Linked DNA regions of Magnetofaba australis IT-1. The protein of the gene in region 1 interacts with the protein of each later gene in a pairwise test. Links are inferred from orthologs where the notes say so. Each region holds a gene or a part of one and is shown on either strand. Other genes may lie near its edges.

What was found.
Region 2: the proteins of MAIT1_RS17170 (region 1) and lpdA interact in binary tests that used the Escherichia coli proteins (3 or more experiments, as listed by UniProt). The link is inferred for Magnetofaba australis IT-1 from one-to-one orthologs.

Annotation. Positions count from the first base shown.
Region 1 is NZ_LVJN01000020.1:1,141,601-1,156,567, forward strand. Bases 5,877-8,876 are described here. They hold MAIT1_RS17170 (ATP-dependent helicase), read left to right. Parts: upstream 5,877-6,338; coding sequence 6,339-8,414; downstream 8,415-8,876. Other genes in these bases: MAIT1_RS17165 (chloride channel protein), read left to right, coding at 5,877-6,342; MAIT1_RS17175 (bacteriohemerythrin), read right to left, coding at 8,514-8,876. In the rest of the region: MAIT1_RS17140 (hypothetical protein), read left to right, coding at 1-1,316; MAIT1_RS17145 (HAD family hydrolase), read left to right, coding at 1,317-2,060; MAIT1_RS17150 (AAC(3) family N-acetyltransferase), read right to left, coding at 2,675-3,520; MAIT1_RS17155 (DUF4242 domain-containing protein), read right to left, coding at 3,661-3,966; MAIT1_RS17160 (hypothetical protein), read right to left, coding at 4,098-4,415; more of MAIT1_RS17165, read left to right, coding at 4,591-5,876; more of MAIT1_RS17175, read right to left, coding at 8,877-8,978; MAIT1_RS17180 (bifunctional anthranilate synthase component I family protein/class IV aminotransferase), read right to left, coding at 9,154-10,986; pseI (pseudaminic acid synthase), read right to left, coding at 11,019-12,074; MAIT1_RS17190 (ATP-grasp domain-containing protein), read right to left, coding at 12,083-13,054; MAIT1_RS17195 (metallophosphoesterase family protein), read right to left, coding at 13,051-13,749; MAIT1_RS17200 (NAD-dependent epimerase/dehydratase family protein), read right to left, coding at 13,752-14,582; MAIT1_RS17205 (hypothetical protein), read right to left, coding at 14,587-14,967. UniProt on the Escherichia coli protein: A helicase with DNA-dependent ATPase activity. Unwinds DNA duplexes with 3'-5' polarity. Translocates on single-stranded DNA with 3'-5' polarity. Initiates unwinding more efficiently from a nicked substrate than double-stranded DNA.
Region 2 is NZ_LVJN01000020.1:1,435,354-1,450,184, forward strand. What follows is about bases 5,119-7,982. They hold lpdA (dihydrolipoyl dehydrogenase), read left to right. Parts: upstream 5,119-5,774; coding sequence 5,775-7,190; downstream 7,191-7,982. Other genes in these bases: MAIT1_RS18530 (TrkH family potassium uptake protein), read left to right, coding at 5,119-5,335; MAIT1_RS21655 (hypothetical protein), read right to left, coding at 7,523-7,982. Outside these bases: MAIT1_RS18515 (SulP family inorganic anion transporter), read left to right, coding at 1-1,553; MAIT1_RS22510 (ankyrin repeat domain-containing protein), read left to right, coding at 1,597-2,523; Trk system potassium transporter TrkA, read left to right, coding at 2,535-3,902; more of MAIT1_RS18530, read left to right, coding at 3,899-5,118; more of MAIT1_RS21655, read right to left, coding at 7,983-8,416; MAIT1_RS18545 (hypothetical protein), read right to left, coding at 8,579-9,316; MAIT1_RS18550 (diguanylate cyclase), read left to right, coding at 9,455-11,122; MAIT1_RS18555 (rubrerythrin family protein), read left to right, coding at 11,238-11,741; MAIT1_RS18560 (potassium channel family protein), read right to left, coding at 11,787-13,514; MAIT1_RS18565 (DUF6394 family protein), read right to left, coding at 13,525-13,908; ccoP (cytochrome-c oxidase, cbb3-type subunit III), read right to left, coding at 14,326-14,831. UniProt on the Escherichia coli protein: Lipoamide dehydrogenase is a component of the glycine cleavage system as well as of the alpha-ketoacid dehydrogenase complexes.

The DNA.
Region 1 (14,967 bases):
TTCTGTATGCGGTATGGCGTTTAGGGCGATTCAATTTCGACCTGCTGGCGGCGGCCATCGGCGGCGGCTTCATGGTGTTGCTGGTGCTCACCCCCGCTTCAGTCGGCTGGTACTACTGGACGCTGCCGTTTCTGGTGATTCACCAATTGCGCGCCGGGCTCACCGGCATGATTCTGGTGGGCGGCTTCTCGCTGCTGTTTCTGCTGCTGGCTCCGGCGACCAGTCCCGGGGCCAATCTGGCGCTGTTGGGATGGGATCTGAGCCACACCGACGTCACCCTGCGCGCGGCGTTGCCGGAGCGCTGGCTCTCGCTGTTGCAGACCGGCCTGACCGCCTCGGCGCTGCTGCTCTGTTGGCAGATGTACCGCGTGGGCATCACCGGCAACGACTACTTCCGCCTCAGCCGCCAACCGCTGCTGCTGGGCATCGCCGGGGATTCGGGCAGTGGCAAGGATAGTCTGGCCCACGCCATCGGCGGGCTGTTCGGCGAGGCTTCGGTGGTCAATGTCTCCGGCGACGACTACCACTTGTGGGATCGCTACGCCCCCATGTGGAAGGCGCTGACCCACCTCAATCCCCGCGCCAACAATCTGATGGCGTTCTGCGGCGATGTACTCAAGCTGCTTGATGGTCAGCCCATCCGTTGCCGCCACTACGACCACGCCAGCGGGCGATTCACCGCGCCGCAACCGGTGGCGGATAATGATGTGATCATCGCCAGCGGGCTTCATGCGCTGTATACCCCGGCGCTGCGCCAGCGTTGCGATGTGCGCATATTTCTCGATATGGATGCGGATTTGCGCAGATATTTCAAAATTCGCCGGGATGTGACCCAGCGCGGCAAGGGGTTGGAGGAGACGCTGGCGGATATCGCCCGGCGCGAGCCCGATGCGGCGCAATACGTGCGGCCGCAGATGGCCCATGCGCAATTGGTGTTCACCCTGCAGGCGGCGCGGCCGGAAGATGTGCGCCTGCCGGAACAGAGCGCGCCGCAGGGGAGCGGGCGACGCAAAAAGCTGCCGCTGAAGCTGCGCGCGCTGCTGCGCGACACTCTCTATCATGAGGACTTGGCGCGAATCTTGATCGCCATTTGCGGGCTTTACATCGATGTGGCGGTGGTGGAGGATGGCGCGGCGGTGGAGATGCGCGTGGAGGGCGACGTGGAGTCCGAGGACTTGGCGTTGGCGGCCAAAATGCTCGCCCCGCATATGGAGGAGATGCTCTCCCTGTGGCCCAACTGGCAGGCGGGGATGGCGGGGGTGATGCAACTGATTGTGCTGTTGCACGCTGCTCAAGCGCTGGCGGAGAGACGGTAAATGGCTCTGAATATTCGCAATCCCGAGGCGTTTGCGCGCAAACCGGCGGCGGTGATCTTCGACACCGACAACACTCTGTACGACTACGCCCCGGCCCATGCGGCGGCTTCCGCGGCGGCGCGGGAGAAGGCGCAGGCGCTGTTGGGGGTGGATGGCGACGCCTTCGACGACGCCTATCGCGCCGCGCGCAAGGAGGTGAAGGCGCGCTTGGGCCATGTGGCGGCGTCACATAGCCGCCTGCTCTATTTTCAGCGCATGATCGAGCGGCTCGGGCTGAAGACCCAACTGCTGCACACCCTGGATCTCAACCAGACCTACTGGCGCACGTTCCTTGGGGCCAGCACGTTGTTCCCGGATGCGCGCGCCCTGTTGGAGGATCTGCGCGCGTTGAGCATCCACACCGCCATCGTCACCGATCTGACCGCCGAGATTCAATTCCGCAAAATCGTCTATTTTGACCTGGCCGACCACTTCGACTATGTGGTGACGTCGGAAGAGGCGGGCGCCGACAAGCCCGACCTGGCGCCGTTCCAACTGGCGCTGGAGAAGCTGGGGCTGCAGGCGGGCGAGGTGTGGATGGTGGGGGATAACGCCGTCAATGATATCCAGGGCGCCCGCGCGCTGGGCATCCCCTGTTGGCAGAAGCTCCACACAGGGGTGAGCGAAGGGCAGGGTGAGCAGGCTGCGGACGGGACCTTCACCCACTTCGGCGAGATGCGAAAATTTATCTCAGTAAAGTTCTAGAAATAACATAAATATACAGTATACGAATATTTGTGTTATTGCTCCTATAGCCGCTTGAATCCAGAATGTCACAAATCCAAAGCGCTCAATGTTTGTGTGACACTGGTTGGTCTTGCGCTGACTATGGGACAAATTTCCAACGGAAATTTGGCGGGATTGATTCGGGCCATCCATAGCCCTCACCCTGCGGGCTCGCTGCGCGAGTCCGATTTGGCAATCCTGCCAAATCGTCATAGGGTCTGTGACCCTTAAGCGGGCGTGGGCAGCGCCCACTGTTTGGATTTTGATCTTGGGAGCTCGAGGGCGCAGCCCTCGATATCTTTCAGCGCCCATATGTGCACTTTTGAATGCTAGCGACTATAGTACGCCTCCCTGATCTTAAGCGTGCAAATCCAAACCTGCACAGAACGGCCAATGTTTGCGTGATACAGCGTGAGCTTGCGCTGACTCTGGGCCGCCGGCTGGTCGGCGGCGGGGTCTGCGTTCCGCGACCCCAGCGGCCAATGGCGTGCAATCCTGGGCAGCGCCTACGGTGTGGTTTTGCGGAGCTCGAGGGCTCCGCCCTCGAAACCATTCATCACCCAAATCACCAATTTTGCCTTCGACTGAGAATCTTACTCAGTCGCCTCCGGCGTCGGCTTGGCCATGCAGTAGCTGGGGTCGGCGCGCCACTCCGCTTCGAAGATATCCACCGACTCCGCCACCGGCGCCATGCGCGATTCATAAAAACGGAACGGCGCGCGAATCAATGCGCCCGCCTTCTCCAGCGAGGGGCCGTAGGGGCCGAAATCCTCATAGGCGGGGAAGGGCATGTCGGCGGGCGGCTGCTGGCCGTGGGTCTGCACATACTCTTCGGCGGTGTTCATGCGCACCAACTGCGTCACCACCCGCCCCGAGCCTGCGGGGTCGGGGAAGGGTTTGATAAAGCGGTTGGGGACTTTGAGGCGCTGCTGGGCGTAGTGGATGAAGGTGCAGCGGAACAGGCAGTCCTTGAACGCGCCGCCCAGCAACAGAACAAAGGTGCGTGGATTTGTGCGCGAATGCCGCACCAGATTGCCGAAGATGGAGTGTTCTCCGAAGCAGTCGTCATCCACCTGGAACAGCGTATCGATCAACGCGGCGTTGTGCGCCGTGCGCAGCGCCGTCACCGAGAAGTTGGGGTTGTCGGTACGCACAAAGTCCGCGCCGCGCCAGGCGTGGTCGGCGTAGACCCCCATGTCGGGGCAGGGTGTGATGGCCGGATCCCAGGTCTCGCCGCTGCACCAGGTGTAGGAGAAGGTGGGGATCAGTAGCAGTCCCTGAGGAATCGCCAGGCGAAAGGCGTCGGTGATGTCATCCAGCCCATTTTCCAATTTGCCCAATCCCCAAACCCCGGAAAACAGGAAAATGGTGTCGCTGGGTTGAATACCCAGATCGTCAGTGAGGTGGGCGGCAAGGGTCTGGGCGTTGGTTTTTTTCATGGATCGAAGCCGGATTCTGGAGTCTGTCAGGGCTCTCCACTATGGTCGGCGACAGGTTGAATTGCAATGTATTGCCGGGCTTGGCGGATGGTTGAAGGGGGCCGCCGACAACCCTCGGCGACCCGCTTGATTTGAGGCGGTTAGGCGGTTTGCGGTTGGAAGAAGGTGTCGCCTGGGGTGGCGGTCTGCACTTCGCTGATGCTATCGAAGGGCAATCCCACCCGCTCATGGGCGCGGCGCACGGCCTCGGCGTCAGGCGCCATGGTGAAGCAGAAGGCGCGGTCATCGGCGTAGGCCAAATGGGTTTTGAGCACGATGACGCCCTCGATTTCGCAGGCTTGCAGGTATTTCTCAAAGAAGCCTTTGAACTGCTCCGGGGTCAGCCCCACGGGGAAGGTCCCCTGTTTGGCGTCGTGGGTGTCGATGAAGAACTTCATGGTCTGCATGGCCAATCTCCCAAGGTTGAAATCAACGATGGGAACAGCCTAGCGCAGTGATGGCGGCGGCCTCTGTGACGCAAATCACAGAACGCTGGTAAAATAACCGTATTAGGGGCATGCGCTCCGATTGGCGAAAATTACGCCGCAATATTCAGCGCGCCGCCGTTTTCACTATAGGTTTTGGCCGCCTCCAAATCCGGACGCCCCACCAGATCCCAGCGGTTCACCGTCTCCAGATCACGCTGGAACACCTCCTCCATGAAGATGTGGTCCATCTGCATCTTCATATCGGTCTCGGAGATGATGGGCATCGCTTGGGCCGCCGCAGCGCGGGCGGCGCGGGAGAGGGTCAGCGCATCTTGCTGGATGGCGATCTCTTCCACGCCGCCGGAACGCGGGGTCGACTCCGCCGTTTGCTGCGCGGAGGCGGTATTGGCGAGAGGTTGAATCTGCATGATGTGGCTCCCTTTGTTATGATTCACGCAGTCCGCCGCCGGTGCGGGAGGAAACCCCGCGGGCAAAACCCGCATGCGCAGGCCAAAACCCATTGAGGGCGGTCGCCAGGGGGATTATGCTTCCCCACTTATATCCCCTTATCGGCGGTCAGCCGAGAAGCCTTAAGCGAAAGACATGCGCGCATCCATTCATCGCCTCGGCGTCAACGAACACATCATTTTGTCTGCCATCGCCATCGCCATCGGCATTCTGGTGGGGTATGGCGCCATCCTGTTCCGCACCCTGATTGAACTGTTCCAGTTCTTCTTTCTAGGCAGCGGTTCGGAAAACGTGGTGGATATCGTCAAAGGACTGGAATGGTGGCATGTTCTGCTGGCGCCGGTGGCCGGCGGGGCCATCGTCGGGCCCATGGTGCACTTCCTTTTCCCCGGCTCTCGCGGCCACGGGGTGCCGGAGGTGATGAGCTCGGTGGCGCTGCACGGCGGCAAAATGAAGATGCGCGACGGGATTGGCAAAATGCTCGCCTGTTCGCTCTCCATCGGTTCGGGCGGTTCGGTGGGCCGGGAAGGGCCCGTGGTGCACGTGGGCGCCACCATCTCCTCCTGGCTCGGCTCCAAGCTGCAGATGTCCACCAAACACATGCGCACCATGGTGGGATGTGGCGCGGCGGCGGGCATTGCGGCGTCGTTTAACGCCCCCATCGCCGGGGTGATGTTCGCCCTGGAGGTGATTTTGGCCGACTACGGCCTGGCCACCTTCTCTCCCATCGTGCTCTCCTCGGTGATCGCCACGGTGATCGCGCGCCTGCACCTGGGCGACTTCCCCGCGTTTATCGTGCCGCACTACACGCTGGTGTCGGCGTGGGAGATCCCCGCCTATATCGGCCTGGGGCTGGTGTGCGGCATCACCGGCATCCTGTTCATGCACACGCTGTTCAAGTCGGAGGATCTGTGGGCCAAAATTCCGGTTCCGCGCTGGATGAAACCGGCCATGGGCGGGTTTCTGCTGGGCGCCATGGCGCTGGTGTTCCCGCAGGTGATGGGGGTCGGCTACGACACCATGAACAACGCCCTGCTGGAGCAGATGGCCGGTTGGATTATGGCGCTGTTGGTGATCATCAAGATCATCGCCACCTCCATCACGCTGGGCTCCGGCTTCTCCGGCGGGGTGTTCACCCCCAGCCTGTTCCTCGGCGCCATGGTGGGCGGAGCATTCGGCACCTACGCCCATGCGCTGTTCCCGGCGCTCTCGGCCAGCCCGGGGGCCTACACCCTGGTGGGCATGGGGGCCATGGCCGCCGCCGTGCTGGGCGCGCCCATCTCGGCGATTCTGATTCTGTTCGAGCTGACCAACGACTACCGCATCATGCTGGCGCTGATGGTGGCCTCCATGGTGGCCACGCTGCTGATCAATCAGGTCTATCGCGACTCGGTCTACACCAAGGCGTTGCGGCGACACAACATCGACCTGTGGTCGGGGCGGGAATCGGGGCTGCTGCGGCACATCAAGGTGGGCTCCATCATGCGGCGCAGTTATGAGCAGATTCCCGACTCCCTCTCCATTCGCAAACTCAAGGCGAAGATCCATCAGTCGCAGGAGGAGAACTTTCTGGTCACCAACGATGACGGCTCCTTGAAGGGCATCGTGTCGTTCCAGGATATCCGCGGCGTGGCCTTCGAAGAGGGGGTGGAGGATCTGGTGCTGGTGCGCGACATCGCCACCCGCGAGCTGATTACCGTCACCCCCGACGACAACCTCTACGACGCCTTCCGCCTGATGGGCTCGGGCAATATCGAGCAGCTGCCGGTGGTGGCCGCCAACGGCTCCGGCGAGGTGCTGGGGGTGGTGACCAATAACGACGTGATCAAAGCCTACAATCGCGCCCTGCTGGATCGTGAAGTGGAAGAGGAGGCGCGTTCCCGATGAGTAACTCCCATCTGCCCCTGGATCACGTCGGCGATTCGCCGATTCTATCCAATCTCAACCCGCCGCAACTGCAGGCGGTGACCCACGGCGCCGGGCCGGTGATGGTGTTGGCGGGGGCAGGCTCCGGCAAGACCCGCGTGCTGACCCGTCGTTTGGCCTATCTGATCCTCTCCGGCGCGGCCTCGCCGGAGACCATCCTGGCGGTCACCTTCACCAACAAGGCGGCGCGCGAGATGCGCGAACGGGTGTTGGAGCTGCTGGGGCTGGACGCGCCGTCGGGCGTGGCGCACCGCTTCTGGATTGGCACCTTCCACGGCATGGGCGCGCGCATGCTGCGCCAGCAGGGCAAGTATCTGGGCTACGACCCCGACTTCACCATTCTCGACACCGCTGACCAGGAGCGGCTGGCCAAGCGCATCTGCGACGAGTCCAGCTTCGATCACAAGTACTGGACCCCCAAGCGCCTGATCAACCACATCTCGCGCTGGAAGGATGACGGCATCACCCCGGACAGGCTGGACGAAGTCAACGAACGGGAGTTCCTCAATCCCGGTGACAAAACCCGCGTGCACTCTTTCTATCAGAGCTACCAGGAGAGTCTGATGCGGGCCAACGCCATGGACTTCGGCGACCTGCTGCTCAACTGTCTGGAGCTGTGGCGGCGTCACCCCGATCTGCTGGCCCACTGGCAACATCGTTTTGGCCATCTGCTGGTGGACGAGTATCAGGACACCAACGCGGTGCAGTACCGCTGGGCGGCGCAACTGGCCGACCTGCACAAGAACCTCTGCGTGGTGGGCGATGACGACCAGTCCATCTACAGCTGGCGCGGCGCGCGGCTGGATAACATCCTGCACTTCAAGGATGATTTCCCCGATGTGACGGTGATTCGCTTAGAGCAGAACTATCGCTCCACCGGCAATATCCTGCGCGCGGCCAGCGAGTTGATCAAACACAACCAGGGGCGCATGGAGAAGAGCCTCTGGACCGAGGATGATGATGGTCGCAAGATCGACCTGTTCACCGCCGAAAGCAGCGAAGATGAGGCGCGCTTTGTGGCCAGCGAGATCGGCGCGCTGTGCCCGTTGGGCGACTTCAGTCGCGCGGCGGTGCTGGTGCGCGCTTCGCGTCAGACCCGCGCCATCGAAGAGGGGTTGATGCGTCAGGGCATCCCCTATCAGGTGGTGGGCGGACTGCGCTTTATGGATCGCGCCGAAATCCGCGATGCGCTGGCCTATCTGCGTCTGGTGCACTCGGCTCGCGATGACGTCGCCTTCGAGCGTGTGGTCAATGTGCCCAAGCGCGGGGTGGGGCAGGTGGCCATGGCCAAAATCCGCGCCGTGGCCATGCAGGAGAGCGTGCCGCTGCTGGAGGCGACCCGGCGTCTGGTGGCGGCTGGCGGCATCAGCGGCAAGGCCAAAACCGCGCTCAAGGATTTCGTCATGCTCATCGACGAGGCGCGGCAGATCTGCCAGTTGGAGAGCCCGGCCATGGCGTTGGCCCACCTGCTGGACCGCAGCGGCTACGTGGCCTCTCTGGATGGCCATGAGAAGCGCGATGAGAAGATGGACAACCTGGCCGAACTGCGCGGGGTGCTGGTGCGCTCGGAGAGTTTAACCATGTTTTTGGAGGAGACCGCCCTGGTCACCGACATGCATGAGTCTGGCGAGCCCAGCCCCAACCGGGTGGTGATCTCCACTCTGCACGCGGCCAAGGGGCTGGAGTTCCCCTATGTGTTCCTGGTGGGGATGGAGGAGGAGACGCTGCCCCACTCCCTGGCGGTGAACGAGGGCGCCGAAGGGCTGGAGGAGGAGCGCCGTCTGGCCTACGTGGGCATCACCCGCGCCCGCGAGCGGCTCTATCTGACCCACGCGCGCAAACGCTGGATGTACAGCGAGCCCACATTCCCCATGCCGTCGCGCTTTCTGCGTGAGCTGCCCGCCGAGGTGCTGGAGGATCGCGGGCCCAAATTCTCGGTCAAGTTCGGCGCCTCGGGGAGCATCGGCCTGCCCTCCGGCGGATCGCGTCCGTTTGGCGGCGGCGGCGGGAGCCCGCGTTTTCGTTTGCGCTAATGCGCAAACACAGAGACCTTACGAGTTGATCTCTTTGATCGATGCAGACGTTGATCCCATTCAGGGTTTCGATTGTCGCGCAGTTTACGCCCCAAGGCTCTACGCGCCGCTGGCGGATTTGAGGTAAGCGACGTACTTCTGATCTTCAAAATTGGTGTGTTGCAGGAACCATTGGGTCAAAAACGCCGCCACTTTGATGCATGTGCTGCACTCCGTGACCACCTCCAGGCCCGCTTCCAACTTGGCTTCCGCCAGCATCCGCTCCCACTCGCTCTGGGCCATCTCTTTGCGCTGTTCCAGGTTCTTCTGAAACTCCAGTATGCGCTCGTGGTATTGGCGGTGCAGCGTTTTATGCGCCTCCAAGCCCGGGTAGCCCGCCTGCGCCATCACCGCCTCTTCGCGTTTGAAATGCTCGACCCAGCCATCTGACAGCAGACGCATGGACTCAAGGACGCGTTCCTGATCCTTGGGCGCGGCTTTGATGCTCTGGAACAGCTCCCAAAGCTCGCGGTGGTCGTCATCAATCTGTTCATTGCCGGTCAGGCGAATCGGATATTTAGACACTCGGGCGGCCTCAATTGTCTCTGACGCCGACCCCTGAAGGGCGGGCGTGAACGTGATAAATGATAAGTTTCGAATATAGCAGGCTTAACACGGTTTATGTAAGAGGCTTTTTTGCAGGATTTGCGGCGCAGGGTAAAAGGGAGGGAGCGGACGATGGCGGTTGTTGCCCAATCCGCTATTTTGAACAACTTTCGTTCAAAATAGCGGATTGACTCTGCTGTAGGGCGTTGCCCACCTGAATCGTCTGCGCACAGCGCAGTTCATCACAGGTGATGGAGCGCGTTCGCGCGTTGAGGCGATCAATGGCTTGGCGGCGCCACAGACTGTCGAGTAGACCATCGGAGAGCGGCGGAACCCACCAATGCCCATCCAATTTCACTGCAATGGCCCGGATAGCGGTTTCCGTGGCGTAGCCTGCGTGATTGCAGATTAAGGCATCGTCAAAGCCCGCTGCGCGGGCGTCGACCAACGCCTGGTTGAACAGCGCTCGGCGAGTGCTTTTGTGACGCAACAGCGGGTCATCCCCGTCGACGCGATAAGGACAAACCATCAGGCGTAGCGGCTCTGTGGGCGGCGAGGGGAGATCCCGCGTGGTCAGGCGCATCTCTCCGGCCTGAGTCAGTAAAAGCCGCAATACGCAGGGGTCGCTTGTTTCACGGGCGGCTTGTTCCAATTTGCTCCGCGCCGATTCGCCATCACACGGTATGCCCAGCGCGCGCGCCGAACTCTCCAGCCGCGCCAGATGATCCTCCAGCCAGGGAATGGCGCCATCGGCCTTCACGCGCATGGTCTCGATCAAGCCAAAGGGCTCGTCCGTTCCGCCCACCGGGTCATTGGCCAAAAATGCGCCCTTGGTTTCAATTTCGCGCCACTCGGCGTCGGCGTTGGAGTCGGCTACTATGCCGCCGCCCAATCCCACCATGGGCGGATCATCGCCAATCTGCTGCACGGTGCGAATGGCGACGTTGAACACGCAATCGCCGCCGGGCTGGATCACGCCGATGGCGCCGGTATAGACGCCGCGCGCCCGCTGCTCGCGATGGCGGATGATCTCCATGGCGCGCTGTTTGGGCGCGCCGGTGATGCTGGCGGCGGGGAATAGCGCGGCGAACAGGTCGACCAATCCCATGCCGGATCGCACGCTTCCGCGCACCGCCGTCTCCAGATGATGCACAGTGGCGTAACTGCGCGGGGCCATCAGGCGCGGCGCATGGATGGAGCCGGTGACGCACACGCGGCCCAGGTCGTTGCGCGCCATATCCACGATCATCACATGCTCGGCCTGCTCTTTGGGCGAGGCGCGCAACTCGGCGCACAGAGCGGCGTCGCGCGCCACATCGACATGGCGTGGGCGGGTGCCTTTGATGGGCGCAGTGGTGACGGCGTCGCCCGCGCGGCGCAGGAACAGCTCCGGCGAAAAGCTGGCGATGCGCTCATACGGCGTGGCCAGCCAGGCCGCGAAGGGGAGGCGATGCAGCGCCTGGCGGGTCAGGAACAGATGCGCCAAGTCCGGCGCATTGTCCACCCGAGCGGCGATGGTGTGATTGATTTGGTAACAGTCACCGGCGTCAATCCACGCCAGAATGGCGGCGATATCGGCGGCGTAGCGTTGCGGGGAGATGTCAGCGACGGCGCAAGGGGCCGGATCAAGAGGCGTCGCGGGTGGAAAGTGCGCTGCGCGCGGCGGCTGGGAGTAGGCGGCGAACCACGCCAGTGGAGCGGCGCGGCGCGATTCGACCGTGGGCAGACCGAACGCTCCGGCGGCGTCATAATCCACCTTGCCCACCACCCACTGCCCGGCATGGGCGCAGGCTTCGGCCCACAGGAACAGCGGGGCGATCTCCTCTGCGCGCCAGGCGACCCGTTGCGTGGTGGGGTCGGCGAACCACAGCGGCGCGCCAAACTCGGCAAAGTCGATCAGCGCGACGCCAGGCGCGCGCAGTCGCGCCGGATCCAGCGCGATAGGGGGCTGGAGCCGCGTCTTAGAAGCGTGGCGGGTGGCGGGCATACGGTGCGCAATCCCCCATCAGAGCAGAGCCGTCACTCCGCAAACATCTCCAACGCCAGCGGCTCGCCCCGTTTCAGGTCGCGTTTGGCCAATTTACCCAACGCGGTGTCCAGATGTTTGGGCGGCAAACCGTAGCCGGGGCGAATGGCGCGAATGTTCTGCGGCGTGAGCGGCTCGCCAGCGGCCACATCGGCCACCACGTAGAGGCTGCGACGATAGGCCAGATTGCCCTTTTCGGCGCTCTTGGTTCCCCGCTGCGGCGTTCCCAGCGCCGCATGGGCGGTGCGCGCGTCGCTCACCAATTGACGCAGCTCCTCAGGCTCCAGGGAGAAGGCGCTGTCCACGCCGCCTTCGGCGCGGCTCAGGCAGACGTGCTTCTCAATCACCCGCGCCCCCAGCGCCACCGAGGCGACCGCCGCCGCATTGCCCAGGGTGTGGTCCGAGAGTCCCACCACCGTCTCATAGCGCGCAGCCAGGTCAGGGATGGTGGTCAAGTGCATCGACTCCGGCGGGGCCGGGTAGGCGGAGACGCAGTGCAGCAGGATGATTTGCTCACAACCGGCGGCGCGGGCGGCGTCCAGCGCCTCCTGAATCTCTTCTGGGGAGGCCATGCCGGTGGAGATGATCATCGGCTTGCCGGTGGCGGCGCAGCAGCGGATCAAGGGCAGGTCCAGCACCTCAAACGAGGCGATTTTGTAGGCCGGGGCATCCAGCTGCTCAAGAAACTCCACCGCCGTGGGGTCGAACGGCGAGGAGAATAGCGCCACGCCGAGCCGTTTGGCCTCGTTAAACAAAGTGGCGTGCCACGCCCAGGGGGTGTGCGCCTCCTCATATAGGTCATACAGGGTGCGGCCATCCCACAGCCCGCCCTCCTGCACGAAGCCGGGGCCATCGAAATCGATGGTCATGGTGTCGGCGGTGTAGGTCTGCAGTTTGACCGCATCGGCCCCCGCTTCGGCGCAGGCGCGCAGCAGGGTAAGGGCGCGTTCCAGCGAGCCGTTGTGATTGCCGGAGAGTTCGGCGATGACGTAGGGCGGATGGTCGGCGCCGATGGCGCGTCCGGCAATGGAGATGGCGGGGGCGGACATGGCGCTCCTCAGGGGTTGGTCGTGGCGGCGGAAAGGGGTGGCGCGGTCACCTCGCGCGATAGGCGGAACACCCGTGCCCCGGGCTGCGGCGTGTAGACGGGCGGCGGCGTCTGATTGAGGGCGTAGTCGATCATCCACGCCACATCGGCAAAGCCCAAACGGTGGCGCATCATGGCGGTGCTGGAGAAGCGCGGATTGATCTCGAACGCCAACGGTTGGCCGTCTGCGATGCGCAACTGCACGTTGACGGCGTTGCGGTCGGGCAGGGCGGCGAGGATCTTGTCCAGATAGGCGTTGATGGCCGGATCATCGACCACTTCGGCGCGTCCGGTCAGTCCGCCTTGGAGCCAGCGCTTGAGGGTGATGCGGCGGGTGTGCTCGCCGACCTTGAGCAGGGCGCAGGTGAACTCGCCATCGCTATCCGGGATCCACGCCTGCGCCACACTGGGAACGCGCTGGGTCTGTTGGATCGCCAGCAGCGCCTCGGTGGTCTCAATCAGCGCCAGGTCGCGCGAACCATAGCCGAAGCGCGGTTTGACGAATAGCGGCAGATGCTGAGGATTGGCCAACTCCAGCAGATGGGTGGCCGGGGCGGGGATATCATGGCTCTGCAGCCATTGAGCGGTGGCGAATTTGTCGCAGCCCATGGTGATGGTCTGCGGCGCATTCATCAGCAGCGGCAGGCCAGACTCCTGCGCGGCTGGTTCGGCCAGGCGCGCCAACTCCGGCTCCGGCACGGGGATGATCAGATCAAACCCATGTTGGGCCTGCAGCGTTTGCAGCGCAGGCAGAAACGCGGCGTCGCGCGCCAACGGCAAAGGGTGCATCTGCGCAAACAGACCCAGGCCAGGCCAGGGGCCGGAGGCGTCGGCGCCGTGCAGGGCGCACTCGGGCCAGCGCTCGGCGATGATGCGGCCAATGGCGTCGCTGATGTCGCCATTGGCGCCGGTAACCAGAATGGAGCGGGGGGAGCGGCTCATGATGTGCGGATTAAAACCTCGCGCAAGTAGGGGACGTCCGGGTCGCGGGCGGCGCAGGCGTCCAGCAGCGGTTGTGGGTCATATGGTTCACGACGCAGCGTAACGCTGTGGTCGGCGGCGTCATACAGCGCCCAGCAGGCGCCCGGCTGACGGTCGCGGGGCTGACCCACCGAGCCCGGATTGACGATCCAGCGCTGGCCGACGCGCCAGAGGACCGGGTAGTGGGTGTGGCCGAACAGGGTCAGGTCCGCCTCGCTATCCCACAACGCCGCGCGCTTCTGCTCGTCGGCGTCCGGGTAGATGTAGCGATCCCGCGCATCGGGAGCGCCATGGCAGATCAGAATACGCTTTCCGTCCACCGCATGCCAGAGCGGGTGCGGCAGGGCGCGCAACCGATCCAGGGTTGCGGCGGGCAGATCACGCAGCGCCAAATTCAGCGCCGAGCCGTATTTGCGTCGGATCGGTTCGGCCTCGGCGCCGTCTCTGAGCGCCTGCAGCATCCCTTCATGGTTGCCCTGCACGCCAAACCAGGTCCACTGATCCAGCTGCTCGAGCACATCGGCGGTATCGTAGTAATACCCGCACAGATCCCCCGCCGCCAGAACCTGTTTGGCCCCGGCGTCGCGCGCCGCCTGCAGAACCGCGCGCAGCGCCGGGCCGTTGCCGTGGATGTCCGCCAGCAGGGCGATGCGCATTCTCAGGCGTCCCGCTCGGCGCGCAGCGCCTCCAGCATGGTGCGCCCCGGCGGCAGCTGCGGGCTGGTGTGCACCACCTGATCGCGCGCTTCGTCGCCCTGTTCACGGATGGGCTCAGCGTTCGGCAGCAGGGCGTCGCAGAGCCGCTGCAGCGTCTGCTCCAGGGTCAGGATCTCGGCCCCGCCCGCCCATAGCGTCTGCATGGGCTGGTTGTCGAGGCACCAGAGCAGCATGCGCGCGCAATCGTCCACGTGCAGATAGTTGCGTTTGGCCTGCCCTGGGCCGTGGAGGGTGGGCGGCTGGCCCGCCAGCGCGCCGCGAATGGCGCGATTCAAGCCCAGATGATCCGGTCCGGCGGCGCCGTAGATGCCGCCGATGCGCACAATCCCGGCGCGGGCGCCGGAAGCGCGAATCAACTCTTCGGCCAGCCATTTGGATTGGCCGTAGTCGGTATCCGGCGCTATGGGCGTTTGCGGGCCAAATTCAGTCTGCCCGAAGCCGTGCACCAGCGTGCCGGAGGCTTGCAACAGATAGGCGTCATGGGCGGCGCACCACTGCGCCATCAAGCCCGGGGCCAGAGTGTTGACCGGGTACTGCCGCGCCAACGCGCCCGCGCCGAAATCGGCGATGGCGGCCAGATTGATGATGACCTGCGGGGTGAGTTCATCGAGGGTGCGCAGCAGCTCCGGCGGGTCGGCGATATCGCAGATGTAGGCGCCCTCCACCGGACGGCGGGTCAAGGCGATTAACCGGTCATCGGGGCGCTCGCGTTGCAGCAGGCGCCACAGGGCGGCGCCGAGAAATCCACCGGCGCCGGTCAGCAGAATGGTCATCGAATCACTCCCGATCATCACAGAGTTGCATGAGGCGCGCCGCCACGCGTTGGGGGCCGAGGCCATCCAATGCATGGGCCAGGGCGGGCGGTTGCGGCGCCGTCATGGCGCGCTGCGTGGCGGCGGCCATGCGCTCGGGGTCGAAGCCGGTGTCTGCGGAAACGCCCAGTTGGCTGAAGGCGGCGATGTTGATGTCCTGGTCGTCGCCATGGCCGCACAACACCAGATTCAAACCCGCCGCCGTGGCTTCCAGCGCGGTGACGCCGGCCGCGCCCACGTAGAGGGTGGCGTCGGCCATGCGCTGGCGCATGTCCGCGCCGCGCCACACGGTGAGGCGATGGGGCCAATCCCGCGTCATGTCCTCAAGTTGCTGCTGCACGGCGGG
Region 2 (14,831 bases), 290 kb from region 1 along the record:
GCGGATTGATCAACTTCGTCTCCCACTCGGCTGTGGTCGGCTTCACCAGCGGCGCGGCGATTCTCATCGCCGTCAGCCAGCTCAAGAGTCTGCTGGGGATCACGCTGGAGGGGGATGCCCACTCCTTTGTGCATGTGCTTGTGCAGATATTTGCGCAGATCGATCAGACCAATTTCTACGTGCTGGGCGTGGGCTTGTTCACCCTGGTGGTGGCGTTGGTGATTCGCCTGTGGCGGCGCAGTTGGCCCAATATGCTCATCGCCATGATCCTCAGCGGCGGCGCCACCTATTGGTTTGGCTGGGAGGCCGAAGGGGTCAAACTCATCGGCGCCATTCCCAGCCAGTTGCCGCCGATCTCCCACCCCACCTTCAGCTTCGATCACGTGCGCGCGCTCTCCAACGGCGCCCTGGCCATCTCCCTGTTGGGGTTGATCGAAGCGGTCTCCATCGCCCGTTCGGTGGCGCTGAAGTCGGGCCAGACCATCGATGGCAACAAGGAGTTCATCGGCCAGGGCCTTTCCAATATGGCGGGCAGCTTCTTCTCCGCCTATCCGGCCTCCGGCTCCTTCACTCGCAGCGGCGTCAACTACGACGCCGGGGCCAAGACTCCGCTTTCGGCGGTGTTTGCCGCCACCTCTCTGGCGCTGATCGTGCTGGCGGTGGCGCCGCTGGCTTCCCACCTGCCCACCGCCGCCATGGCGGGGGTGATCCTGCTGGTGGCGTATAACCTGATCGACTTCCACGAGATCCGCAAAATCGCTCAGACCACGCGCCCGGGCGCCATCGTCATGGGCGTCACCTTCGCCTCCACCCTGTTCCTGGAGTTGGAGTTCGCCATCTACGCCGGGGTGATGCTGTCGCTGATGTTCTATCTGAACCGCACCTCTCATCCCAAGGTGGTGGCGCGGGTGCCTGATCCCAAATCGCCGTGGCGCATGTTCGTCACTGACCCAGCGCTGCAGGAGTGTCCGCAGTTGAAGATCCTGCGCATTGATGGCTCGCTCTATTTCGGCTCGGTGGCCCATGTGGAGCAGATCCTCAAAGATTACGCCGAACAACCTGGCGCGCAGAAAAATGCGTTAGTGGTGTGCAGCGGCATCAACTTCACCGATCTGTCCGGCGCAGAGATGCTGGAGCGCGAAGCGCAGCGTCGGCGCAAGCGCGGCGGTGGACTGTTCCTGTATGACGTTAAGGAGCAGGTCTATGAAATGATCAAGCGCAGCGGTTCGCTCAGCGCCATTCAGCAGGATCACGTGTTCTGCTCCAAGTCCCAGGCGGTGGAGAACATTGTCGATCGCTTCCTGGATAAAGCGCAGTGCGCCGCCTGTCCGCATCAGGTCTTCCTGGAGTGCCCCAGCTCATTGAAGAGCAGGCAGCAGGAGGAGGAGAGGCTGCGCAGTAGCGAAGCCGCCATGTTGGAAGACTCCTCCCAAAGGGAGTCTGCAGCGCATAGCGCGTCTACGCAGAGCGAATCTGGAGAGGAAAATCCGACTGCGAGCCAGCCCTCTGCACAGAGCGAGGCTCATCACAATAGCCAGAGCGTGACTGCTTAAAGGGCGGCGCGATCAGTTCGATGACGTTGCGGGAGAGTGGAACATGTTTAACTGGTTAAAAGGGAAGTTCTCTCGCGGTGAAGAGGCCGCGGACCGTCTGCACAACGCCGTGCGTCTGGACAATATCGCCAAGGCGCAGATGCTGCTGGCGGAGGGGGCCAACGTCAACGCCATCAACCCCACCGGCAAAACGCCGCTGTGTCTGGCCGCTGAGCGCGGCTATCAAGGCATGTGCGGCTTGTTGCTGGCGTATCAGGCGGATCCATCCATCGCCAACGCCCACGGCGATACGCCGCTGCACCTGGCGGTGGCGACGGGGCGGCATGAATTGGTGGCGCTGCTGCTGCCGCACACCAAGAAGGTGGACTTGGCCGATGACGCCGGGCGCACGCCGCTGCACCTGGCGGCGGACATCGGCGACGCCGAGACCTGCAAACAGCTCATCGACAAGGGCGCCGATGTCAACGCGGTGGATAAGGAGGGCGACACCCCGCTGTTCTACGCCAACCGCGCCGCCGCTGAAGTGCTGGTGGCTCATGGCGCGGACATCCACCGCACCAACCGCTCCGGCGAGACCATTTTGCACCTGACCACCGTGGAGATGGCGCGCTATCTCATCGAACTGGGGCTGGACGTGAATATCCGCGACAGCAAACAGTGGACCCCGTTGCACTTCGCCAGCGCCGAACTCTCCGAACTGCTCATCGAACATGGCGCCGACATCAACGCCCGCGATCGTTATGACTGGACGCCGCTACACTTCGCCGCCAATAGCGGAGATGAAAAGAAGGCGCGGTTGCTGATCGAAAAGGGCGCCGATCCCACCTTGGAGGATCGCTATCGCAACACCCCCATGGCGGTGGCCGCCAACACCGGTCACGGCGCCTTGGCGCAGTGGCTGGAGGATGTGATGGGCATGCGCGCGACTCAGGCGCAGATGCCCGTAACCTCGGACTCTTCTGAGCAATAGGACGCGCGCCCATGCAGGTCATTATCGTCGGCGCCGGAGACGCCGGGCGCGAATTGGCGCGTTTTCTCTCCGAAGAGCGGGTGGATGTCACTCTGGTGGAGAGCGACGCGCGCGCCGCCAAGTTGGCGCAGGAGGCGCTGGACGCCCAGGTCATCGAAGGCGAGGGCACCGATCAGGCGGTGTTGCTGGACGCAGGCCTCAAGCGCGCCGCGCTCCTGCTGGCGCTGACCGACTCCGATGAGACCAATATCGTCATCACCCTCATCGCCAAGGCGCGCAATCCCGACATCCAGGTGATCGCCCGCGTGCGTGGCCCAAAACTCTCCACCGACCGCGCATTATGGAGCGGCTTGGAGCTGCGCGATGTGGCGCTGATCAGCCCGGAGCAGTCCGCCTGCGACATGCTGCTGCAACTGGTGTTGCGCGAGCAGGCGTTTGAGGTGATCCCCTTCATCGATGGCCAGATCAACCTGGTGGGTTTCCGCTTTGACGCCGAATCGCCGCTGTTGGGGCGGTCGTTGCGCGAATTGGGGGCGGAGTGGAGCCGCAACGGCGGCGCCCTGGTGGTGGCCATTCGCCGCGGCGGCAAGGCGTTGGTGCCCAAAGGGGACCATCTGTTCGAAGCGGGCGATGACGTCTATCTGGCGCTGCCCACCACCGAAGAGTCCGGACGTATTTTGCGCCTGCTGGGCAAGCGTCCCATGGGGCGGCGGCGCATCATCATCGCTGGCGGCGGACGCACCGGCTCGTTGATCGGTGGCGCGCTGCTGGCCAAAGGCTATCGTCTGACCATCATTGAGCAGGACGAAACCCGCTGCGAGCAGCTGGCGCGCTTGATGCCCTCGGCGCAGATTCTGTGGGGCCGGGCGCAGGACAGCGATCTGCTGCGGGAGCTTCTGGGCTCCGACGTCACCTTCCTGGCGTTGAGCGGCAATGAGGAGCGCAATCTGGCGTTGGCGCTGCTGGCCAAACAGCTGGGCGCGGCCATGGCGGTGACGCTGGTTGATTCCGAAGCCTATATCTCTCTGGCCGAACAACTGGGCGTGGACGCTATCGTCAGTCCGCAACTGGCCGCCATTGGCTCGATTATGCGTTTTGTGCGCAAAGGGCGGGTGATCGACGCCGCGCCGCTACTCAATGCGCAGTTGGAGGCGGTGCTGGCCGAGGTGCACGCCAACTCCGCCCTGGATGGCGTGCCGCTGCGCAAAGCCAAAATTCCCCGCGACGTGCTGGTGGGCGCGGTGGCCCAGGGCGAGGAGGTTGCGCGCATTCCCGACGGCGATACGGTGCTCAAGCCGGGGGACCGCGTGCTGCTCATCGCGCCGCGCCGCGGTCTGTCGCGAGTGGATAACTTCCTCACCAAGGGCGCCGAGTCGTGAACTGGCGCATGGATCTGCGCCTGTTGGCGGCGCTGAGTCTGATGGTGGCGATGTTCGAAGGCGGCGTGCTGCTCTACGCCTGGTATGCGGGGGAGAATCTGCATACGCTGATCTGGGCCATCTTCATCGCCTTGATTGTCGGCGCGTGTGGTTGGATTCTGGCCTGGAAGGCCGACCCCCGGTTAGGTCCGCGCGACGGCTTTCTGGTCGCCACCGCCGGTTGGGGCACGGCGATCTTTCTCGGTGCGCTGCCCTATGTGATCTCCCACCACCTGGGCTGGGCCGATGCGCTGTTTGAATCCGCGTCCGGCTTCACCACCACCGGCTCCAGCGTGTTGGGGCATCCGGAAGGGTTGCCGCGCAGTCTGCTGCTGTGGCGCAGTCTGACCCAGTGGATCGGCGGCATGGGCATGTTGCTGCTCACCATCGCCATTCTGCCGTTCCTGCGGGTGGGCGGCATGCAGTTGATGAAGGCGGAGACGCCGGGGCCGCGCAAAGAGCGCCTGACGCCCCGACTGATCACCACCGCGCGCATCCTGTGGGGCCTCTATGTGGGGCTCACCGCGTTGGCGGCGTTGGGCTATTGGCTGTTTGGCATGACCCCGTTCGAGGCCCTCAATCACGCCCTGACCACCATGGCCACCGGCGGCTTCTCCACCAGCGACTCCAGTTTTGTCGGTTTCTCACCGGCGGCGCAGTGGTGGGCCACGCTGTTCATGATGCTGGCGGGGACCAACTTTCTGCTCCACTACCGTCTTGTGTTCATGCGCGACTTGAAAGCCTTCGGAGACCGGGAGTGGCGCGTCTACATGGGCGTGGCGCTCTGCGCGGCAGTGATGATCACTCTGTTGCGGATGTTCCAGGCGCAGGTTCCTGCGCTGGAAGCGGCGCGGGAAGCATTCTTTCAAGTGGCCTCCATTCTCACCACCACCGGTTACGCCAGCGCCGACTGGGAGCAGTGGGAGGCGCTGTCCGCCATGCTGCTGATTCTGCTCATGGGGGTGGGCGGCATGTCCGGCTCCACTGCGGGCGGACCCAAAGTGGTGCGCGTCTCGGTGGCGTTCGTGATGTTGGGCGCGGCCATGCGGCGTCTGCTGCAGCCGCGTCGGGTGCAGACCCTGATGTGGGGCGGACGCGACCTGCCCATGGACGTGGTGGAGGGGTGCGTGGCGATGTTGGCCATGACCATTCTGCTCACCCTCATGGGCGGCGTGGTCCTCCATCTGATGGGCGTGGATATGATGACGGCGCTGTCGGCGGCGCTTACCTGTCTGACCAATGTGGGCCCCGGCTATGGCGGGGTGGGGGCCATGGATAACTTCTCCGCGTTGCCGCAGATCGGTAAGTTATTGTTGGCTGTGCTCATGGTGGTGGGGCGTTTGGAGATCTTTACCGTGTTGATTCTCCTGTGGCCCGGCTTCTGGCGGCGGTGAGGCATTGACGTTTCTCCATGGCAGGCCCCAGCTATGACAATATTGATGGTTTAAGATATTGAGGGCTGCGCCCTCAAACTCCGCTGAAGATCAACAGCCACACCGTGGGGCACCGCCCATTTTGTGAGATACGGCTTCGCCTGTGGCCGCTGGGGGCGCAGCCCCCAGACGATTCGGCAGGATTGCCGAATCGGACTCGCGAAGCGAGCCCGCAGGGTGAGGGCCATGGATGGCCCGAATCACCCCGCCGCCGACCAGTCGGCGGCCCATAGTCAGCGCTAGCTCTCCCTGCGTCACGCAAACATTGGCCGCTCTCAGCAGTTTTGGTTTTGCATGGCCAGAAATCTCGCGATTTTCCACCTTCCCATTCCGCGTCCTGATCGGGCATTGTCGCATCATAGTGACCGTTTTCGATATTGCCCAAGTATCAGGTGGCCTTATGTCCTCTTCTTCGTTTGATCTCATCGTCATCGGCGGCGGCCCCGGCGGCTACGTGGCCGCCATTCGCGCCGCGCAACTGGGACTCTCCGTGGCCTGCGTGGAGAAACGCGGAGCCCTGGGCGGAACCTGCCTCAATGTGGGCTGCATCCCCTCCAAAGCGCTGCTGGCGTCGTCGCACCATTTCGAGTCCGCACAGAAGCATCTGGCCGACCATGGGGTGATCGCCGCCGAGGTGAAGCTGGATCTGGCGCGCATGATGGCGCGCAAAGGCGAAGTGGTGGAGCACCTCACCAAAGGGGTGGCGTTCCTGTTCAAAAAGAACAAGATCACTCAGTTTGATGGAACCGCGTGCATTACCGCGCCGGGGCAGGTGGCGGTCACCGATGCCGAGGGCGCGAAACAGACTTTGACCGCAGGGAAAATTCTGATCGCGACGGGCTCGGTGTCGGCGGATCTGCCCAATCTCACTGTGGACGAAAAGCGCATTGTCACCTCCACCGGCGCGCTGGCGCTGGAGAGTGTCCCGCAGCGGTTGGCGGTAATCGGCGCCGGGGTGATCGGGTTGGAGCTGGGTTCGGTGTGGCGGCGGTTGGGCGCGGAAGTGACCCTGATTGAGTACCTGGACGCCGCGCTGCCGGGCATGGATGGGGAGCTGCGCCGCACCGCCAAGCGGGTATTCGGCTCCAAACAGGGGCTGAAGTTCCGCTTCTCCACCCGAGTGGCCTCGGCGCAGGCCCATGAGAACGGCGTGACCCTGACTCTGGAGCCCGCAGCGGGGGGCGAAGCGGAAACGCTGGAGGCGGACGTAGCGCTGGTGGCGGTGGGACGGCGTCCGTACACCGCAGGGCTGGGGTTGGAGGCGTTGGGGGTGAATCTGGACGCCAAGGGCTTCATCTGTGTGAATACGCTGTTTGAGACCAGCGTTGCGGGGATCTATGCGGTGGGCGATGTGATCGGCGGGCCGATGTTGGCGCACAAGGCCGAAGAGGAGGGCGTCGCTGTGGCCGCCATCATCGCCGGGGAGGCGGTGGGGGAAGTGGACCACGGCATGATTCCCGGTGTGGTCTATACCCATCCTGAAGTGGCGACCATCGGTCAGAGTGAAGAGGCGCTGAAAGAGGCTGGGGTGGAATACCTTGTTGGCAAATTCGCCTTTATGGCCAATGCGCGAGCGCGCTCTGTGGGCGAGACGGAAGGGTTTGTGAAGCTGCTGGTGTGTGCGCAGACGGATAAGATCCTGGGCGCGCATATGGTGGGGTCGCAGGCGGGGGAGATGATTGCGGAGGCGGCGGCGGCGATGCGCGGCGGGTTGACGGCCACTGAGCTGGGCCAGACCTGTTATGCCCATCCGAGTTTGGGGGAGGCGGTGAAGGAGGCGGCGTTGGCGGCGCACGGACGGGCGATCCATATGTAGCGCCAGCACAGAGCAAAAGTGTGTGCGTGACAAAGGTGGTGCTGGCGTTGTGTCAGGTAGCCGCCGACTGGTCGGCGGCGGGGTCTGGGGTCCGCGACCCCAGCGGGGTGTGGGGCGGCGCCCCACGGTGTGGCAGTGGTATTTGCTGTTTCCCGCGCAAAGAAGCCTGAGCCAGTCAGAAGCCCCAAGAGGAGCGCGAAAGGCGGCGCCAGTAAAGAGGCAAAACGGGAAACGGCGGTGAGCGATATGTCGGCGAAGCCGACAGGAGCGAATGCCCTAGGGGCCGCCAACCTGAAAAATAGTCAGATCCGCAGCACAATCCGCCAATCTCCTCAAATCACCAATGCTGATTCAGCTCCCTCAGACTTAGGCAGGTAAGGGCCATAGAGATCGAGCAGAAAGCCAAAACCGCTGGGCAGCTCAAATTGGTTGATCGTCCCCATGGCTATGAGCGCGTAGCCAAAGGCCATGATCAGGTAGAACCATCCCAAAACATTGCGTAGCCGATCCACCAGATTGAGTCCCTTGGCCCAAGTGATGGTGGCGAGGTTGTCTTTGTTATGGGTGTTATCGTGCCGCCAGGTGCGATAGGCGGTATCGCAGGGGAAGGGGAGTATGACGGTCAATGCCGCATTGGCCAGCAGCAGCCATTGCCACGGCGCGAAGTTGCCCCACTCGAATACCCAGGCATAGAAGAGCATGGATGATTGGGGAATCTCCTTAAGCACATGGTTTAGCATCTCTGGTGAGAGATTGGCGACCAGCAGGCTGGCAATCGCCAAGGCGGCAAGGAGGCGTTTGCGCCACTCGTTCCAGCTGTTGCGGAGTCTATCCAGATAGCCGCTGGCTTCGTGGATGTCGTTTAAAGAGTTCCAGGTTGGGGTCTTAGATATATAAACCAGTGGGAAATAGAGCCAGAATGTAGATTTTAGGCTCAAGCGGTACATGTACGCAGGGAGTAATATTACTACTCCAATTGGAATAAGTAGTTTTTTTATGGATTGGCGAGCACTATTAAATTCCACTAGGAATTTTTTGGTAGTCAATATATCCTGTTTTTCGATAAGTTGTGGCGGATGAAATGTGTCAATTTCAAACGTATTTCTGTGCCAATTGTCTGGCAGGGCCTTGATTCCATGCAGTAGGAATTTTATTGTTGAAAATAAGCGTATATAGATAGATCTAATATAAATTCCAAACGCTTGAGATATTGTTAAGAAAAACAAATCGATTGCTCCAGTTACCAATAAACCAGCTCTAATCTTTTCGTTGGATATTGTTTTTATAGACCGTACCTTTGATTTTTAGAAAATAAATTATCAACACAATTATTGATATTCCAAATGCTTCTAATGTAAAATCATTTGTGGTAAGAATTAGTGTTGCTACTATAGATGCAGAAAATGATGCGTACTCAAGTGGATTTGATATTTCATTGTCAGGCCTAAAAAAATGTTGGAGGAAAGTGTAGCTGATGATAAAGAAATAATATATATGATATATCCGTATAGCAGTGCATACCATTTGACAGCCTGTACTGTGATATCAGATAATAACCATTCGTAGAATATACAAGATGTGAAGCCAGATACAATAAATGAGAAAAATACTGAAATAGAATATATGATTGGCTTAGGTTTAAATGGTATAGTTTGGGTGTCTTGCCAATAATCAACAAACCATTTAGCCCCCAACTTAACCGATTCCTCAGAGCGCAACAAAAGCAAAGGCGCCACACAGATACTCACGATCAAGTGGATATGGGTATCCCAGTACCAGGCGATGCCCCAATAGGCGCAGACGGCCAGCAGAGTCTCCAGCATGGCCAGCCATGTGGGTTCGCCCGCTGCATAAGTGTCAGGGGCGGAGTGCAGGGCGATGCCGAAGACTCTTTTTACGTCTGTCATGGTGACATAAGCCATTTGAAAGATGATGGATAGACCACGCAATCCTTTATGCCATGAGCAAAGTGTGTATTGGAATGCTCTAAAGAGATGCCTGTGGCGTTTCGTGACAAAAATCCCGGGGAAAGCTGGGGCGGCGGGGTTGTTACAAAACGCCGAGGCGCATATAATTGAACGCTGAAATAGGTGGCAAAGGCGCGCTGGAGTGTTCATTCGCTTCACTTATGAGCACGCCTTGGCGATATGCTTTAAATGACATTTAAGTGCTTTGATTTCCCTTGGCTTTTTGAACGCGGTGCAAGGTTTTCGCAAGGCGCGTTCAATGGCGGTAGCGCAGTGTAAGTGATCGGAATTGAAATGATGAGCGTTCGTCTGAGCACCATTCTGTTGGCGGTTCTGTTGGTGCTGTCGGTGGCGATGGTGCTGTTCCAGGAGTGGCAGGGGCGCAACGCCGCTGTGGTCGAATCGCGCCAGCAATTGGCGCTGCTGTCCGATGCGCGCATCCTCTCGCATACCGTGCATCTGTTGCAAAAAGAGCGTGGCCTGACCGCTGGTCAACTGGCCGGGGATAATGTCGGCATCGCCGCCATGCTGAAAAAACAGCGTGAGGGTATCGATCAACACTTCGCCCGCATGCAGCAGGCGGAGATCTCCATTGCGCGCAGCAATCAGCTTGCCGCGTTGCGCAAAGAGCTGCCCATCTTCCGCGCCAAAGTGGATGCACGAGAGGTTGATTGGCCTCAAGTGCGCGCATTCTATACCCGCTGGATCACCTCGCTGTTGGATGAAACCGCGCTGCTGCGCATCGATTCCCTCTCTCATGAAGTGAGCAATACCGTGCGCGCCGTGCATGACTTGGCGGTGAGCCGGGAGAAGCTCGGCTTGATCCGCGCTGGCGTCAATCGCATCTACTCGCGACAAGCCGTCGATTCCGCTGACCTCATCGCGGTTGCCAGCAATTTTGGCGCATTAAATGAGCATCTGCATGCGTTCCGCCGGGATATCAATCCGCAGAATGCGCATCTGTTTGCCGAAAGGGTGGAAAACGAGACGTATAAACAGGTGATCGCGCAGATCGAGCATCTGCTGAAACCCGGCGGCGGTCGGGTGGAGCAAACCTCCACCGTATTGTGGTGGGGCCAGGCCTCCCTGGCCATCGATGCCATGAAAGGGCTTGAGACCGAACTGCTGGACCAGCTCCAGGCCGAGTTGGAGCAGGATATCGCCAAACAGTGGCGGCTGTTGCGCATGTTCATCATGTTGGCGGTGGGGCTGCTGGTGGCGGCCATCGGTCTGACTGTGCACACCGTAGTGCGCGTGCTGCGCGCTCTGTCAGTCCTGATTCAGAGCCTCAATCGCATCATGCAGACAGAAAACTTCGGCGTGCGCCTGCCGCTGACCAAATCCGACGAGTTTGATCGCATCAACCTCTCCATCAATGCGCTGCTCTCTTATACCGAGAAGATCCTGCAGCAGAAGGAGACCCTGGCCAATACCGATCTGCTGACCGGACTGCCCAACCGGAGCGCCGTGGGCGAGATGGCGACAAAGGAGATCATGCGCGACGATCGCTATGGCGAAGGGTGTGCAGTGATCTTCTGCGATATCGACCACTTCAAGCAGGTCAATGACCGCTATGGCCATGATGTGGGCGACGATGTGCTCAAACGGTTTGGCGCGCTGTTGCTGGAGAGCGTGCGCGGCACCGATACGCCGGGTCGTTGGGGCGGAGAGGAGTTCCTCATCATCGTGCCCAGTAAGAGCGTAGAGGAGATGCGACGGTTTGCGGAAAAACTGCGCCAGCGCGTGGCGGAGATGCAGGCGCCGCCCATTAAGCAGGTCACGGCCAGTTTCGGCGTGGCGCTACGGCAGGGCAAAGAGCCGTTTGACTCGCTTTGTCAACGCGCTGATGAGGCGCTGTATGAAGCCAAAACCAGCGGGCGCAATCGCGTCTGCGTGGCCAAAACCGATCCGGCTGATCTGAAAATGCCCGCGGAAGCCAATGACGATTCCTCACAAGTGGCTTGAATGCGCTGATTAATTGAGAAAATCCAGTGAGGTTGGCGCGGGTCTGACGCAAAATAATGGATCGATTGCCGACTGCGGCGCTGCGGCGCCGCTCTTTCCTTGAGGAGCAAGTGAGATGAGCACCGAAGACAATTTGAAAGCGGCGTTTGCTGGAGAGTCCCAAGCCAACCGCAAATATCTGGCCTTCGCCAAAAAAGCCGAAACCGACGGTTTCCCCCAAGTGGCCAAACTGTTCCGCGCGGTGGCGGAAGCCGAAACCCTGCACGCCCATGCGCACTTGCGCGTGTTGGATGGAATCAAAGACACCGTGACCAATCTGGAAGAGGCCATGGGCGGTGAGTCCTATGAATTCACCGACATGTACCCGGGCTTTGTGAAAGAGGCCGAAGCCGAAGGCAACAGCCGCGCGGTGAAGTCCATGAGCCAAGCCATGGAAGTGGAGAAGGTCCACTATGACCTGTTCTCGCAAGCTCTGGCTGCGGTGAAGTCTGGTAAAGATCTGGATGCGGCCCTGGATATCTACATCTGCCCGGTGTGCGGTCACACCGAAATCGGCAAGGCGCCGGATAATTGTCCGGTGTGTGGGGTGAAAGGGGAGAAGTATCTCTCCATCGCCTGATTGTTTCGTGTACAAAGCGGGTGCCACTGCGCCCGCTTTGTCATGCTATACCCGCTCTTGACGCATGGCGCGTTTGGCCCGCCACGCGTGGTATTTTTGAAACACCCACCCATCCGGGCTATCGTCTCCTGTGAGGATGTAGCCCAGCGCATTGATATTGGCAAAGCTCCACCCCATGCGGTGGCGTACTCCACGCTCCCCACAAAACAGCACTTGGTCCCCTGGGTTTAAATGCAGTTCGGTCTCTGGCGTCAGCAGAGTCTGACCGCTGGCGCGTTTGAGCAGCAGCGGCATGCATGGCATAAACTCATCCCGATTGGCCGGTGAACGCATTAGATCCACAATCGCGACCGGATTGCCGCGCTTGATGGAGTCCACGATGGCGGGCGCGCGCTCTTCATCCACGGAAACGGACCAGGAGCTGGGGTGCACGTTGGTGCGCATCATTCCAAGGATGCGACTGGAGACTCCATTGGCCCAATCGTTATCGCGTTTTTGGGCCAAAATCAGGAATTCGCGCAACAGCGGAAGGGTCAGCAGAAGCCGCACCTCGCGCGCTAAAATCCGGCTCGACTGCATCACCAGATTGGCCGTGACAGCAGAAAACAGCGGTGTGTTCATGCTGCGATTCTGACGAATGACCACGAACAGCTGCGGATTCATCTCCACCGCCGTCATGACGATGGAGAGATTGTTGGCGTCGTCCTGAGTGCCGGCTACCAGCCCCACTGCGTTCTCAATTCCAGCTGCGCGCAGTGTGGCGTGGTCAGCGCCGATGCCCTGAATGGTGCCGGGGGGGCTGCTGGTCTTATCTGGGTCAAACTCCACTGTCACCACAGGAATGCCGCGGCGGGTCAAACTGGCGTGCATCGCTTTGCCGAAGGGACCAAATCCACACACCACCCAGGTTCCCTTGGGAGGGTAGACCGGATCTTCCATGGGGGCTCCTGGCACGCCGCTCAACCAGTCGTTAAGCAGGTGCAGGCCCGGCTTATCCAGCGCCAGGGCCAGCCGGTTGGAGAAGGTGGTGAAGGGGTCAATGATGTGATCGGTGCCGAAGGAGGCCATGTTCTCCTCGTACTCCGGGGCCTCGCCGCGACAGATCACCGGCATATCGGGATTGAGCAGTTTGCTGGTAATGGCGACCTTCAGATTGACTGCATCGATATCCGTCATGGCCACCAGCCCCTGACACCAGTGGTGCTGGATTCCCGCATCAATCAAGGTTTTGGGTACGCGAACGTCTGCGCAGACGCCGGGCACTTCCAATGAATGATTGGTTAGCGCCAAATCGTGCATCTGATGCTGGTTGGAGTCGACCACAACAGCGCGGATTTCACGGGCGCACAGCGCCCGCACCAACTCTTTGCCGGTATCGCCATAGCCACAGATGATATAGAACGGCTCACGTATGGCGCGCACGGAACGGGCAAAATTGTCGCGAATAAAGGCGCCGCGAAAGCCAGAGTCCTGTACCAGGTTAATGATGGCGCCGATGGCGTAGAACCACGCGATCACTGTCAGATAGATACAGAAGATTCCCCAGACTCTTTGCGCCTCACTGAATGCATAGGGAATCTCGCCAAAGCCGATGGTGGTGGCCATGAACGAGACGTAGTAGAAGGCGTGAAAAAATGACATGCGCCAGGGGTTGCCCTGGTCGTCGACGCCGGGGATCAGCGTCATGCCCAAGATGGCGATGGAGTAAGCGGCCAGCAACGCCAATAGCGGCGTGCGCATACGCTTGAAGACGTGGTAGGTCATCCCTGTCATGACGACCTCCTCAGCGGCGGATAATCACCGTTTCAATCACCAGAATCGTCACCGAAATCACGTTGGCCACCAACGCCCCGCTGGCCAATGAGACAATGGAGGCCATGACCGAGCCCGCCAATTCCGCTTGCGCCACATGGGTGGCGACGCCCCATACGATGGCTGCGCAGATCAACTGTAGATCCGCCACCAGACTGGTGGCCAGCAGGACGGCGCCCATTTGGGTGCGATCCCCCAGTTTGAGGATGGTGGCCACCAGATTGACCACAATCACAACAAACAGCTCGTAGAGGTGATGGTGGTCGGGGTTGTCGATATCCCCCAGACAGAAACCAAAATTCAGAGTGAGGGCTGAGACGATAAAGAATCCGAAAACCACCTTCTCACGATTCATCCGACGGCTCCTGTCGACGTAAAGGGAAACAGTCTGTTCTTCGGCGCAATGGTGAGCAATCTCAAGCTGAATCGCAAGAAGCGAGGTTAACGAATATAGTCGCTAGCATTCAAAAGTGCACATATGGGCGCTGAAAGATATCGAGGGCTACGCCCTCGAGCTCCCAAGATCAAAATCTAAACTGCGGGCGCTGCCCTCACCCGCTTAAGGGTCACAGACCCTTAAGAATCCCGACAAACTTCCGTTGGAAATTTGTCCCATAGTCAGCGCAAGACCAACTAATGTCACGCAAACATTGAGCGCTTTGGATGTGTGTCTTTCTGGATTAAGCGGCTATACGAGAAGGAGAGGGCGTATCTATCCAAAAAAAAAGCCCGCCATAAGGCGGGCTTTCGAGTGTTCACTGAGGGGCGAAACTTACATGCCGCCGCCCAGGCTTTGCACGTACAGAGCAACTTTCTTGACTTCAACCGGAGACAGCTTGCCGCCGTTATCGCTGCTCCACACCGGCATATGACCATTACGACCTTTGGAGATGGTGGTCTTAATGGCGTCTTCGGTGCCACCGTACAGCCAGATGCCGTCAGACAGATTGGGCGCGCCAATGCTGTTGTCGATCTCTTCACCGTCGGGGGTCTTGCCTTTGAGGGAGCCTTTGGCGCCCACGCCGTGGCAGGTGTAGCACATGGCGTCGTCGCTGTGGAACAGCTTGTCGCCAGCCGTGGCGTTGCCCGGACCGGCGCCAGCGCCGGACAGGGACATCACATAGGAGACCAGATCATTGACCTGACTGTCAGACAGTTCCGCGCCGCCTTTGGCGGGCATCACGCCTTGGCGACCTTCGGCGATGGTGGTGGCGATGGTTTCCAAATCGCCGCCATACAGCCAATCGTCATCAGACAGGGTGGGGAAGCCATCCACGC